2 regions of the Ensifer sp. ENS08 genome follow, and region 2 is predicted to be linked to the other one. Evidence: riboswitches for the same ligand, from Rfam matches in the RefSeq annotation. Region 2 holds a riboswitch; the other holds the start of a gene.
The links. Region 2 has a riboswitch for S-adenosylmethionine ahead of IB272_RS03160 (O-succinylhomoserine sulfhydrylase). Riboswitches for the same ligand answer to the same signal wherever they lie in the genome.
Positions count from the first base shown of each region.

Region 1: linked by a shared signal. The riboswitch ahead of metA (homoserine O-succinyltransferase) and the one ahead of IB272_RS03160 (O-succinylhomoserine sulfhydrylase) in region 2 are both predicted to bind S-adenosylmethionine.

Region 1 is NZ_JACVBF010000004.1:171,829-178,638, reverse strand. Features, by position in the region: gene IB272_RS12895 (aldose epimerase family protein) at 1-603, opposite strand, end outside; gene IB272_RS12890 (VWA domain-containing protein) at 867-2,051, opposite strand; gene metA (homoserine O-succinyltransferase) at 2,058-2,984, opposite strand; SAM riboswitch at 3,046-3,123, opposite strand; gene IB272_RS12880 (NUDIX domain-containing protein) at 3,366-3,809, opposite strand; gene IB272_RS12875 (MoxR family ATPase) at 3,806-4,645, opposite strand; gene IB272_RS12870 (RidA family protein) at 4,749-5,129, opposite strand; gene leuD (3-isopropylmalate dehydratase small subunit) at 5,139-5,744, opposite strand; gene IB272_RS12860 (glyoxalase/bleomycin resistance/extradiol dioxygenase family protein) at 5,900-6,316, opposite strand; gene IB272_RS12855 (hypothetical protein) at 6,539-6,793, opposite strand.
Region 2 is NZ_JACVBF010000001.1:672,802-679,611, reverse strand. Features, by position in the region: gene IB272_RS03185 (aspartate aminotransferase family protein) at 1-119, shown strand, start outside; gene argF (ornithine carbamoyltransferase) at 224-1,141, shown strand; gene IB272_RS03175 (Hsp33 family molecular chaperone) at 1,443-2,432, shown strand; gene apaG (Co2+/Mg2+ efflux protein ApaG) at 2,505-2,897, opposite strand; gene IB272_RS03165 (hypothetical protein) at 2,896-3,069, shown strand; gene IB272_RS03160 (O-succinylhomoserine sulfhydrylase) at 3,126-4,310, opposite strand; SAM riboswitch at 4,355-4,433, opposite strand; gene IB272_RS03155 (2'-deoxycytidine 5'-triphosphate deaminase) at 4,508-5,605, shown strand; tRNA gene IB272_RS03150 (tRNA-Gly) at 5,687-5,761, shown strand; gene IB272_RS03145 (transporter substrate-binding domain-containing protein) at 5,906-6,739, shown strand; gene IB272_RS03140 (tellurite resistance TerB family protein) at 6,774-6,810, opposite strand, start outside.

The sequences.
Region 1 (6,810 bases), on a different contig from region 2:
GCTGGTGGGCAGATAGTGGTCGGCGGCGATCATGATGTCGTGGCCGAGGGCGTCGGCGCTGCCGTCGAGATTGAAATAGCTGTGCTGGCAGACATTGGCGAGCGTCGCTCGGTCGGTTTCGCTCTCGTAGACGACGCTCAAGACGCCGCCGGGCTTCAGCTGGTAGGTGCAGGTGACCTTGCAGTTGCCGGGATAACCGGCGCGGCCATCCGGGTCGGTAATGGCGAGCGTGATGCTGTCGGGCGTCTGCTTTACGATCGTCCAGTTGCGCTTGCCGATATTGTCGCTGCCGCCGTGCAGATGCGTGACGCCCTTCTCGTTCAGTTCGAGCTGGTAGGCCTCGCCATCGAGCGTGAAGCGGCCGTTGCCGATGCGATTGGCGCAGCGTCCAGGCGTGGCGCCGAGATAGGGCGAGTGGGCGAGGTAGCTTTCGAGATCGGTGAAACCGAGCACAAGCGGCGGCTCATGGCCTTCCAGGCGAAGGTCCTGGATCACCGAGCCCCAGGTCAAGACATGGGCGGTGAGGCCGCCACCGGAGAGCACCACACGATGGACCGGCTCGCCGGATGGCAGGTGGCCGAAGATTTCCGTGTTCTGATGCATATTCACCGCTGGCTCCCACTACAGCGCTGCGCGTCTCCCCAGACGCACAAAGGTCGCCGTACACTTTTGAATTGCTGCATGTTTTGTCCTTGGCTCGGTTAGGATCCAGGGAAACATGCAACGGTGCGATCGCAGCAACCTGCGTCATTTCCAAAGGCACGGCAACCGGAAAATCATACTAAATGCGGCCTGGCGCCGTCTCTGGCCTGAGAGCAAAAACATCCAGCTATTCAAGGTGCTATAGCGACCTCTCGGCAGACATGTCAGCGCGACAGCTGCTTGGTGGCCTCCTGCAGGCCGGCGAGCGTCAAGGGGAACATTCGTCCCTCGAACAGGCTCTTCACCATCGTGATCGACTGGGTATAGCCCCAGTGCTGTTCGGGCACGGGATTGAGCCAGATGGAGCGCGGAAAATGTGCCGTCAGACGAGAGAGCCAGAGGGCGCCCGCCTCGTCGTTCCAGTGCTCGACCGAGCCACCGGGGTGGCTGACTTCATAGGGGCTCATCGAAGCGTCGCCGACGAAGATGGCGCGATAGTCGCCGCCGTAGGTGCGCAGCACTTCCGTCGTACGGGTAATGTCGACACGGCGGCGGCGATTGTCCTTCCACAGGCCCTCGTAGACGCAATTGTGGAAGTAGAAATGCTCCATATGGCGGAACTCGCTGCGAGCCGCTGAAAACAACTCCTCGACGATGCGGATATGATCGTCCATCGATCCGCCGATATCGAAGAACATCAGAAGCTTCACCGCATTGCGGCGCTCCGGCCTCGTCACCACGTCGAGATAGCCGTGTTCGGCGGTGGCGCGGATCGTGCCGGAGAGGTCGAGTTCGTCGGCGGCACCCTGGCGCACCCAGCGCCGGAGCCGCTTCAGGGCCACTTTGATGTTGCGCGTGCCGAGCTCGATCGTGTCGTCATAATCCTTGAACTCGCGCCGGTCCCAAACCTTGACGGCGCGGCGGTGGCGCGACTGGTCCTGGCCGATCCGCACACCCTCGGGATTGTAGCCATAGGCGCCGAAAGGCGAGGTGCCGGCGGTACCGATCCATTTTGAGCCACCCTGATGGCGGCCCTTTTGCTCCTGCAGCCGCTGGCGCAAGGTCTCCATCAGTTTGTCGAAGCCGCCGAGTGCCTCGATCAGGCGTTTTTCTTCCTCGCTCAGATGCTTCTCTGCGAGCTTGCGCAGCCAGTCCTCGGGGATGGTGGCCTCTTCACTCGCTTCCAGAGGATTGACCGCTTCGAGACCGGAAAAGCAGTGCTGGAACACCCGGTCGAAGCGGTCGATATGGCGCTCGTCCTTCACCAGTGCTGCGCGCGCCAGGTAGTAGAAGGCTTCGACGTCGAAGGTGGCGATGCCCGCCTCCATCCCCTCGATCAAGGACAGGAATTCCCGGAGCGTGACCGGGACCTTCGCTGCCTTGAGTTCGAGGAAGAAGGGAATGAACATCTGACCTCAGCTTTTCCCGGTGCCGATCTCCGCGAGATCGTAGGGCGTCGTCTGGTACATCTCGTTGATCCAGTTGCCGAAGAAGAGATGTGCATGGCTGCGCCAGCGGTTCTGCGGCGGCAGGGTCGAATCGTTGTGCGGGAAGTAGTCGTGCGGCATCTTGATCGGCACGCCCGCATCCACGTCACGGAAGTATTCGTCCGACAGCGAGGTCGAATCATACTCCACGTGGTTGAACATGTAGAGCCGGTTGCCCTTTTTCTCGTGCACGAGGCAGACGCCCATCTCCTTCGATTCCATCAGGATTTCGAGGCTCGGCACCTTGTCGATGTCGGCGCGGCGCACTTCGGTCCAGCGCGAAACGGGGACGGCGAAATCGTCGGAGAAGCCGTTGAGATAGACGGAGGAGCGGTTGAGGTTCTGGTGACGATAGACGCCGAAGGCTTTTTCCTTCAGCGGATACTTCGGCACGTCGTGGAAGTGATAGATCGCCGCCATCGCGCCCCAGCAGACGTTGAGCGTCGAATGCACGTTGGTCTCGGTCCAGTCGAGGATGCGCTTCAGCTCGTCCCAATAGGTGACGTCTTCGTATTCGAGCGTCTCGACCGGGGCGCCGGTGATGATGAAACCGTCGAACTTGCGGCCCTGCACTTCTTCCCAGGTCTCGTAGAAGGAGAGCAGGTGATCTTCCGAGGTGTTCTTGGCGCGGTGAGCGCCGATGCGCACCAGCGACAGTTCCACCTGCAGCGGCGAAGCGCCGATCAGGCGCGCCATCTGGATCTCTGTCTTGATCTTGTTCGGCATGAGGTTCAGGAGCCCGATCTGGAGCGGGCGAATATCCTGACGGATCGCCACGGTCTCGGTCATCACCCGCACGCCCTCATGCGCGAGGGTTTCGAAGGCGGGCAGCGTATCGGGAATCTTGATGGGCATGGGCTTCCACTCGATCAATACAAAAAAACCGGCGGCGATTGATCGCGACCGGTCCTCGGAAATCCAACTTTCCTCGGCCCTTTAGCGACTTGTTTAACGTGGCTGCAAGCCGGCCGGCCAAATCACCACGGAGAATTTGATAGCGCGAGTGGGCCGCGGGGGTCAAGAAAAACGATTCGCGTAGGGGGCAGCTGCCCCTCATCCCGCTGCCGCGACCTTCTCCCCGCTGGCGGGGAGAAGCGGCCTTGCCGCACCCGATCGTTCCACGAATTAAGCTCAGCGGCCGTTCGGCCCATCTTGGTAGCCGGGTTCGCTGTCGGCACGTCTCGGCTTGGGGGCAGCCGTCGTCCTCGTCCCCTCTCCCCGCCTGCGGGGAGAGGGTCAGGGAGAGGGGCTGGTCTGCAGCAGGCTTAGAGCATCCCGCATGCCGTAACCCAGCCGGCGGTCAGCCTGATCGGTACCGAGCCAGAAGAAACGAAAGCGGATCGGGTCACCGCCGCCAAAGGGCGTCATTTCCTGATGTATCCAGGTCTGCCGCTGCTCGCCGGCAAGGGCGATGTGGAAGTAGTGCCGCCGATGACAGATCGTCCTGCCGTCCTTCGGGTAGTGGTAGTCCTGCGTGACGAGATGGGTGAGCGCTTCCGGCGGCGTCAGCCCGGTTTCCTCGATGAATTCCCGTTGAGCCGATGTCTCCGGGCTTTCTCCTGGTTCCATCGTACCGCCGGGCACCTGCAGCTCGATCTCTGGGAAATCCGGCTCGTCGAAGACCAGCAGGCGGTCCTGCCAGGTGGCGTAGATCAGGACCTTGTGCGCGTGCGGCCTCATCCGTCGCGGCGGGCCATGAAGGCGAGGCGCTCGAAGAGGTGCACGTCTTGTTCGTTCTTCAGGAGCGCACCGTGCAGCTTCGGCAACATGGTCTTGGCATCGGCCCTGAGGTCGGCCGGATCGACCTCGTCGGCGACGAGCAGGCGGATCCAGTCGAGCGCCTCTGACGTGGAGGGCTTCTTCTTCAGGCCCGGCACCTGGCGGATGTCGTAGAAGGCGGCGAGCGCCGCCGAAAGCAGCGTCTTGCGGATGCCGGGATAATGCACCTCGACGATGCGGGCGAGCGTGTCTGCATCGGGGAAGCGGATATAGTGGAAGAAGCAGCGGCGCAGAAACGCGTCCGGCAGCTCCTTCTCGTTGTTGGAGGTGATGATGACGATCGGCCGGTGACGCGCGCCGATCATCTCGCCGGTCTCGTAGACATGGAATTCCATGCGGTCGAGCTCCTGCAACAGGTCGTTCGGAAACTCGATGTCGGCCTTGTCTATCTCGTCGATCAGAAGCACCACGCGGCGATCGGCCTCGAAGGCCTGCCAGAGCTTGCCCTTGCGGATATAGTTCCGGACCTCGTTGACACGCTCGTCGCCGAGCTGGCTGTCGCGCAGCCGCGACACGGCGTCATATTCATAGAGGCCTTGCTGTGCCTTGGTCGTCGACTTGACGCTCCATTCGATGAGTTCGAGGCCAAGGGCGGCGGCGATCTGGCGGGCAAGCTCGGTCTTGCCGGTGCCGGGCTCGCCCTTGACCAGCAGTGGGCGCTCCAGCCGGATCGCGGCGTTGACGGCGATCATCAGGTCCTTGTCGGCGATATAGTCGGCGGTGCCTTGAAATTGCATGGGCGTCTTCCGGTTCAGCGTAAGTCAGGCGAAGTCATGCCCTATGGACTATCGCATAATGGCTTAAATCGGAATCGTTTTGAGGGTGGGCGCGATCAAGGGGTCAGCCGCGAAGCGCGGTGACCTCGATCTCGATCAGCATTTCCGGGCGGATCAGGTCGCAGACGATCATCGTTGCGGCCGGGCGGATTTCGCCGAAGACTTCGCCGAAGATCGGGAACACCCGGTCGGCGAAGCTGGCATCAGTGACGTAATAGTGGTTGCGCACCACGTCCTTCATCGAGAAGCCCGCTTCCTTCAGCGCGCCCTCGATCGTCTTCAGGCAATTGCGCGCCTGCTCTTCCACCGTCTCGGGCATGGTCATGGTGGCGTAGTCATAGCCGGTCGTGCCGGAGACGAAGCACCAGTCACCCATCGCGACGGCACGCGAATAGCCTGCCGTCTTTTCGAAGGGCGAGCCCGAGGAGATGAGCTTGCGCGCCATATCTTCGTTTTAAGCCCAGGGGCGCGCGGCGCCGACCGTCTTTTCGAAGCTGTCGATGGCGGTTGCCTTTTCCAGCGTCAGGCCGATGTCGTCGAGGCCGTTCAGCAGGCAGTGACGCTTGAAGGCGTCGACCTCGAACTTGACCGAACCGCCGTCCGGACCGGTGATTTCCTGGGATTCCAGGTCGACCGAGAGGATGGCGTTGGAGCCGCGCGAGGCGTCGTCCATCAGCTTGTCGAGGTCAGCCTGGCTGACGACGATCGGCAGGATGCCGTTCTTGAAACAGTTGTTGTAGAAGATGTCGGCAAAGGACGTGGAGATCACGCAGCGGATGCCGAAGTCGAGCAGCGCCCACGGAGCATGCTCGCGCGAGGAGCCGCAGCCGAAGTTATCGCCGGCAACGAGAATGCTGGCGTTCTGGTAGGCCGGCTTGTTGAGCACGAAGTCCGGGTTGACCGAGCCGTCTTCATTGTAGCGGGCCTCGGCGAAGAGGCCCTTGCCAAGGCCGGTGCGCTTGATCGTCTTCAGGTAGTCCTTCGGAATGATCATGTCCGTGTCGATGTTGACGACGGGGAGGGGGGCGGCGACACCGGTGAGCTTGACGAATTTTTCCATAACTTCAGGCCTTCGATTTCAGAAGAATGTTGCGCTAGCGTTTAGATGAGTTTTGCGCCGAAATGAAGGAAAATCTGTTCAAATACGCTTCGCCGGGCGGGTGAAAATGCCCGCCCGGCGAGAGCTTCGTCCGGATCTCGATTGTCTGCAGGGACTTAGCTTGCCTTCACCGGGCTGTTCATGGCCCAGAGAACGCCGAAGGGATCGCGGAGCTGGCCGTAGCGGTCGCCCCAGAACATCACCTCGATCGGCATCACGACCTCGGTGCCGGCGGCAACCGCACGGTCCCACCAGGCATCGATGTCGTCGACGGTGAGCGTCAGGGTGAAGGCCTGCGGCTTTTCCAGCGGATGGCCGTATTCCGGATAGGCATCGGCGAGCATCAGCGAGCTGCCGTTGACATAGAGGTGGATGTGCATCGTGCGGCCCTGCTCGTCGAGCGGGTGCCGGCCCACTTCCTTGGCCCCGAAGGCGCTCTGGTAGAATTCGGACGCCTTGGCGGCGCCATCGACCTGAAGATAGGGCAGAAGGCCGTTGAGGACCGGTGCCGGCTGCTGCGTCTGGGTATCCATATCGTTCTCCATCCTGTTCGAAGAGCCAGGACCGTGCTGGCCTGCCTCAAGGACGGACATGGAATCTCCGATCCGACATGGGGTCGAAAAAAAATCGCAGCCGGCTGCATGACGGTTTTTGAAGTCCGCCAACAGGGTTCGAGCCGATCACGGATCGGCCCGATTGCAATGATCGCCGGGGATCGATTCCGACGCCCGGGGATCGATTTCGACACCCAGGGATCAGAGGTCGATGATCGTGCCGCGGCCGTCGTTCCAGATGCGCATCTCGCGCTGGCCCTGGGCCGCACCTGCGGCAGCCGGGCGCGCGGTGGCGCGGGCAGGCCTGAAATTCAGCCGGGTGGCAATGGCGCTGCCGACCACGACGACGGCGGCGATGCCGGCCAGTGCCAGCGCCAGCGAGGCGGTAAGCACAAAGGCCGCGAACGTGATGGTCAGGGCTGCGGCCGTAAAGAGAACAGAGCGAATGCTTTGCATAATCGTCACCTTTCTGA
Region 2 (6,810 bases):
ATGTGCTGCGTCTGCTGCCGCCGCTGACCGTGACGGCGGAAGAGGCGCGCGAGGGGCTCGCACGTATCGAACGCGCCGCCGAGGCGGTTCGCAAGGCAAGCGGCAACGCCGCGGCCTGAAGGTAGCGACCCAGGGACGACTAAGGCGTTAGAATGACCTTCGTGCGGGCACGTCGATAGCGTGCCGCACCAGGGACCGATTTTTCAGACAGGAACCGAGTACGATGGCAGGCACCAGACATTTTCTCGATCTTTCGGCCATGACGGCCGCCGACCTTCGGACGATCATCGACGATGCGCGCGTCCGAAAGGCGGCGACCAAGGCCGGAACTGCCGAGAAGCCGCTCGCCGGCAAGATGCTGGCGATGATCTTCGAAAAGCCCTCCACCCGCACCCGCGTTTCCTTCGATGTCGGCATGCGCCAGCTCGGCGGCGAAACCCTGTTTCTGTCGGGCACCGAAATGCAGCTCGGCCGCGCCGAGACGATCGGCGACACGGCCAAGGTGCTCTCGCGTTACGTCGACGCCATCATGATCCGCACCACCGACCATCGCCGCCTTCTGGAGCTGGCCGAGCATGCGACGGTCCCGGTCATCAACGGCCTGACCGACGATACGCACCCCTGCCAGATCATGGCCGATATCCTGACCTTCGAGGAGCATCGCGGTCCGGTAAAGGGCAAGACGATTGCCTGGACCGGCGACGGCAACAACGTGCTGCATTCGCTGATCGAAGGTTCTGCCCGCTTCGGATACCGCATGAACATGGCCGTGCCGCTCGGTTCCGAGCCGCAGGACAAGTTCCTGAACTGGGCGCGCAACAATGGCGGCGAGGTCCTTTTGTGTCATGACGCCGAACAGGCCGTCGCCGACGCCAATTGCGTCGTGACCGACACCTGGATCTCGATGAACCAGGAACATCGCGCCCGCGGGCACAACGTCTTCCAGCCCTACCAGGTCAATGAAGCGCTGATGAAGCGTGCGGCCTCCGATGCGCTGTTCATGCACTGCCTGCCGGCGCACCGCGGCGAAGAGGTCACCGACGAGGTCATCGACGGCCCGCAGTCGGTGGTCTTCGACGAGGCGGAGAACCGGCTGCACGCACAGAAGTCGGTCATTGCCTGGTGCATGGGGCTCGTCTGAGCCGGCTGCCCGGTCGCGCGCGACGGCGGCGAAGAGGCTTCGGTGCGCTCCGCCGAGCGTGCGCCATATAGGGGCGTGTTCACCGCACTTGACATTGTCCACGTGCGACACGATTTAGGCGGCATACGGGCGCTCCTGAAAGTAGTGAGCGCGCAACCGTCGAGGTGGTGCGTTGCTATGGCGGCGGCACATACCTGGTGGACAATCCGTTTATCGCGGGATCAACTGAGACAGCGAGCACGTTGCGCGGGGATAGCAATATCTCTGGTGCAGCTTGGTGGCTGAAGGCAAGGAGCAAGACATGACTGACATGACGCCGGGGCTTGGTGAGTTCGACTTTGCCGGTGACGATCACGTCGTGCCTTTCCAGGTGGAAGGCCTCGACGTGCGCGGCCGCGCCGTGCAGCTCGGCCCCATGCTGGACGCAATCCTCGAGCGCCACAACTATCCGCTTCCGGTCGCGCGTCTGGTTGCTGAAACCGTTGTACTCACCGTGTTGCTCGGGACCTCGCTGAAGTTTGAAGGCAAGCTGATCGTCCAGACTCAGGGCGATGGCCCTGTCGATCTGGTGGTCGCTGATTTCTCGACGCCGGATCGCGTGCGCGCCTATGCCCGCTACGATCAGGAAGCGCTTGCCGCTGCCGAAAAGGACGGCCGGACCCTTTCGCACGAGCTGCTCGGAAAGGGCGTGCTCGCCTTCACCATCGACCAGGGCGCCCATACCCAGCGTTACCAGGGGATCGTTGCGCTCGACGGAGCGACGCTGGAAGAAATCGCCGGCGTCTATTTCCGGCAGTCGGAGCAGATCCCGACCAAGGTGCGCCTTGGCGTGGCCGAGCTTCTCGATCGCGACGAAAACGGCAAGCCGCGCCATCGCTGGCGCGCCGGCGGCATGGTCGCCCAGTTCCTGCCGGAAGCGCCGGAGCGCATGCGCCAGCCCGACCTTTCCGGCGGTGATGGCGATGATGGTGAAAGCGCGTTCGGGGACGACGATCTCTGGGCCGAAGCCAAGGTGATGGTCGAAACGATCGACATGGACGAGTTGACCGATCCGATGGTCGGAACCGAGCGGCTGCTCTATCGCCTGTTCCACGAGCGCGGCGTCCGCGTCTACGAACCGCAGGCGGTCTACGACCGTTGCAGCTGCTCGCGCGAGAAGCTTCAGTCGGTGTTGTCCAACCTGAGCACGGACGACCTCGAAAGCACCATCGACGATGGCGAAGTCAAGGTGACCTGCGAGTTTTGCTCGACGACCTATCGCTTCGAAGCAAGCGAGGTGCGCCCGCAGTAGCGGGCGCCTCCGGCCGACTGGCCGCGATTTAGAGCGACGCTAGTCCGAAGGACGCGCTGTTCCGGATTGGCTTCAGTTCAGGGTGCGCACGAGCCCGGGTGAATCGAGCGAGAAGGCGGGGATGGCAACGTTGAAGGTCTCTCCGCCTTCCGATTCCATGCTGTAGTGGCCGAACATGACGCCTGAGGGCGTATCCAGAGGGCATCCGGACGAATACTCATAGGTATCGCCGGGATTGAGCAGCGGCTGCTCGCCGATGACGCCCGGACCGCTGACCTCGTCGACTTGCCCGTTCTCATCGGTAATGTGCCAGTAGCGCGTCATCAACCGCACGGACGCGTCCGAGTGGTTTGAGATGACGATGCGATAGCCCCAGACATAGCGGCCGTCATCGGGATCCGACTGCTCTTCGAGATAGTACGGCTCCACCGTAACTTCTATGTCGCGGGTCAAAGCGCGATACATGGGCATCACCTTGCTTCAGGTCTTTCAGGGTATTCTACAGCAAGATGGTTTCGTCAAGAATAACGGCAAGATTGTGCGATCCCATGATGGGACGGATGGCCGTGCTGACGCGATCGAGCGGGTGAAACGTGCCTGGCGCATTGGCGCCCCGCCGCCGGAAACCATCTCGTGATGGCCGGCAAGCGGCGTTCGGCCGCCGTTGATCACGGCGGCCGTGTCTTCGTAAAATCAGGCCTTCACGGCCTTCAGCGCGCGGGCGAAATCTTCCACCACATCGTCGCTGTCCTCGATACCGGCCGAGAAGCGCACGGTTCCAGCAGAAATGCCGAGTTCTTCGCGGGCCTCGTCGGTCAGGTTCTTGTGCGTGGTCGTTCCCGGATGGGTGATCAGGCTCTTGCTGTCGCCGAGGTTGTTGGAGATGCGCACGATCTCCAGCGCGTTCTGCAGCGCGAAGGCAGCGTCCTTGCCGCCCTTCAGTTCGAAGGCGACGAGCGTCGATCCGCCGGTCATCTGCTTGGCGATGATGTCGGCCTGCGGATGATCCTTGCGGCCCGGATAGATGACCTTGGCGACCTGCGGCTGTTCTGCCAGGAAGTCGGCCACGCGGCGGGCCGTTTCCGTCTGCTGACGCACGCGCAACGGCAGCGTCTCGATACCTTTCAGCAGCGTCCAGGCGTTGAACGGCGACATCGCCGGGCCGGTGTGGCGGAAGTAGTCGTGCAGGTGCTCGTTGATCCATTCCTTGTCGGAAAGCACGACACCGCCGAGGCAACGGCCCTGGCCGTCGATATGCTTGGTGGCGGAATAGACGACGATATGGGCGCCGAGTTCCAGCGGCTTCTGGAAGAGCGGCGTCGCAAAGACGTTATCGACGACGACCTTGGCGCCGATCTGGTTGGCGAGCTTGGCAACGCCGGCAATGTCGATGACTTCGAGCGTCGGGTTGGTCGGGCTTTCGAGGAAGAAGACCTTGGTGTTCTTCTGGATCGCCTTTTCCCAGTTGGCGAGGTCGCGTCCGTCGACCAGCGTGCACTCGATGCCGTATTTCGGCGCCAGCGTCTCGACCACCCAGCGGCAGGAGCCGAAGAGGGCGCGGGCGGCGACGATGTGGTCGCCGGCCTTCAGCTGGCAGAGAATGGCGGCGGTGACGGCAGCCATGCCCGATGCCGTGGCGCGCGCATCCTCGGCGCCTTCCAGCATGCACATGCGCTTTTCAAACATGTCGTTGGTCGGGCTACCGTAGCGGGCGTAGATGAAGCCTTCGGTCTCGCCCTTGAAACGAGCTTCCGCAGCTTCCGACGTCTCGTAGACAAAGCCCTGGGTAAGGAAGATCGCCTCGGAGGTCTCTCCGTGCTGGGAACGGGTGGTCCCGCCATGGACCAGTTGCGTTGCGGGGCGCCAGTTTTTGCTCATGTGACGGTCACTTTCAAAAACAAAAAAACCGGCCGCGTGAAGGGCCGGTTTGACACCCGGCCTTTTTAGCTACTTGTTTAACGTGGCTGCAAGCCGACCGGCCAAATCACCACGGGATAAAGCTTCAATACTGCCAGGGTACGCTTGCGTCAATTCCCGGAGTTTGGTTTTGTCTCGCAACTGAAAAGAGGACTGCAATGGGCCGCGACACTGGGATTTTGGCCGATCGCGCGATCGCCGCGCTGTTAGAATCGGGACGCCTCAAAAGCGAGAAGCCGCTGGATGACGATCAGATCCAGCCGGCAAGCCTCGACCTGCGCCTAGGCTCGAAGGCTTTCCGCGTCCGCGCAAGCTTCATGCCGGGTCCGTCTCACCTCGTTGCCGACAAGCTCGACCGGCTGAAGCTGCACGTCGTCGATCTGACCGATGGCGCGGTGCTGGAAACGGGCTGCGTCTACATCGTGCCGCTGATGGAAAGCCTGGAACTGCCTGAGGGCATGTCGGCCTCGGCCAACCCGAAAAGCTCGACCGGTCGCCTCGACATCTTCACCCGCGTCATCACCGATCGCGCCCAGGAATTCGACAAGATCCCGGCCGGCTACAGCGGTCCGCTCTATCTCGAAATCAGCCCGCGCACCTTCCCGATCGTCGTGCGCCGAGGCTCGCGCCTGTCGCAGATCCGCTTCCGCATGGGCCAGTCTATCCTGTCGGAGCAGGAACTGCAGGCGCTGCACGAGAGCGACGTGCTGGTGGCGAGCGACAAGCCGAACGTCAGCGGCGGCGGCATCGCGCTGTCGATCGATCTGAAGGGCACCGGGCCCGAAGGCCTGATCGGCTATCGCGGCAAGCATCACACCGCCGTCATCGACGTCGACAAGAAAGCGCAGCATGCGATCTTCGATTTCTGGGAGCCACTTTACAGCCGCGGCCGCGATGAACTGATCCTCGATCCGGATGAGTTCTACATTCTCGTCTCGCGCGAGGCGGTGCATGTTCCGCCGCTTTATGCGGCCGAGATGACGCCGTTTGATCCGCTGGTCGGCGAGTTTCGCGTGCATTATGCCGGCTTCTTCGATCCGGGCTTCGGCCATGCCTCGGCCGGCGGCACGGGCAGCCGTGCCGTGCTGGAAGTGCGCAGCCACGAGGTGCCGTTCATCCTCGAACACGGCCAGATCGTCGGCCGCCTGATCTACGAACACATGCTGGAACGGCCGGATGGTCTCTATGGCCTCGGCGTCGGCTCCAACTACCAGGCGCAGGGCCTGAAGCTCTCGAAGCATTTCCGCGCCGAGTAGGGGATTTCGAAGCGCCCCTTACGCGATCCCGCGCAAGGGTGCTTGACAGATCGCCCCGGTTCGGGAAGTTTCGCAGGCGCCGCGGGTGTAGTTCAGCGGTAGAACGCCAGCTTCCCAAGCTGGATGTCGTCGGTTCGATCCCGATCACCCGCTCCATTCTTTCTCGTCCCGTTCCTTGTGTAACCGCGTTCTCGTGGCGGCCTATGGTCAGCTGCGCTGCGGCCGGTTACTTTACCGCTCGATGAATCACTGCGGTTCCAAGGGCCGCCCCTGCCACATGAGACGTGCCGGCCGCTGCCCATGAAAGTTCTTCCCCTTTTCGCCCTTTGCGCATCCTTGATCGCGACGCCGCTTGCGGCCGAGGCCAAGGATCTGCCGCTGCTGTTCGACGCGCGCGAACGCATCGCCAAGCCCGATCTCACGGGCCTGGCGCGCCTGCGTTTCTTGACGACGGTGGATTTTCCGCCGTTCAACTTCATCGACCAGTCCGGCAAGCTTTCGGGATTTCATGTCGATCTCGTGCGCGAGATCTGCCGCGAGCTTGACATCGAGGCCAAATGCCAGATCCAGGCCGTGACCTATGCGGAGCTGCTGCCGGCACTGGAAGAGGGGCAGGGCGAGGCGGTGGCCGCCGGTATCGCCGTCGGTCCGGAACTGCGCCAACGCTTCGGCTTTTCCCGCGCCTTCATGCGGCTTCCAGCGCGCTTCGCCGTCAATACCAAGGCGGCCGGCGCAGTCTCGGCACCGAGCGATCTCAAGGGGAAGCCGGTCGGTGTCGTCGCCGGAACCACGCATGAGGCGATGTTCAAGGCGTTTTTCCCAAAGATCGAGGCCAAGGTCTATCCCGACCGCGAGGCCATGCTGACGGCTCTGCAGAAGGGCGATGTGCCGGCGGTGTTTTCCGACGGCATGCAGCTGTCCTTCTGGATCTCGGGTAGCGCTGCTGGCGGCTGCTGCACGCTTGTCGATGGCGCCTACTTCTCGCAGCGCTTCCTCGGTGAAGGCCTGACGATCATGAACCGCAAGTCCGAGCCTGCCCTGACCCAGGCGATCGATCACGCGCTGCTGGCGCTGTCGCGCAGCGGCCGCTTGGAGGAAATCTACCTGCGCTACTTCCCGAACGGAATCTATTAGGCGCCAGAACTTTTAGGCGTGATCACCGGCCGGCCTATCGGCGGAAGCGGGCGAGCGCGCCGCGCTCGATA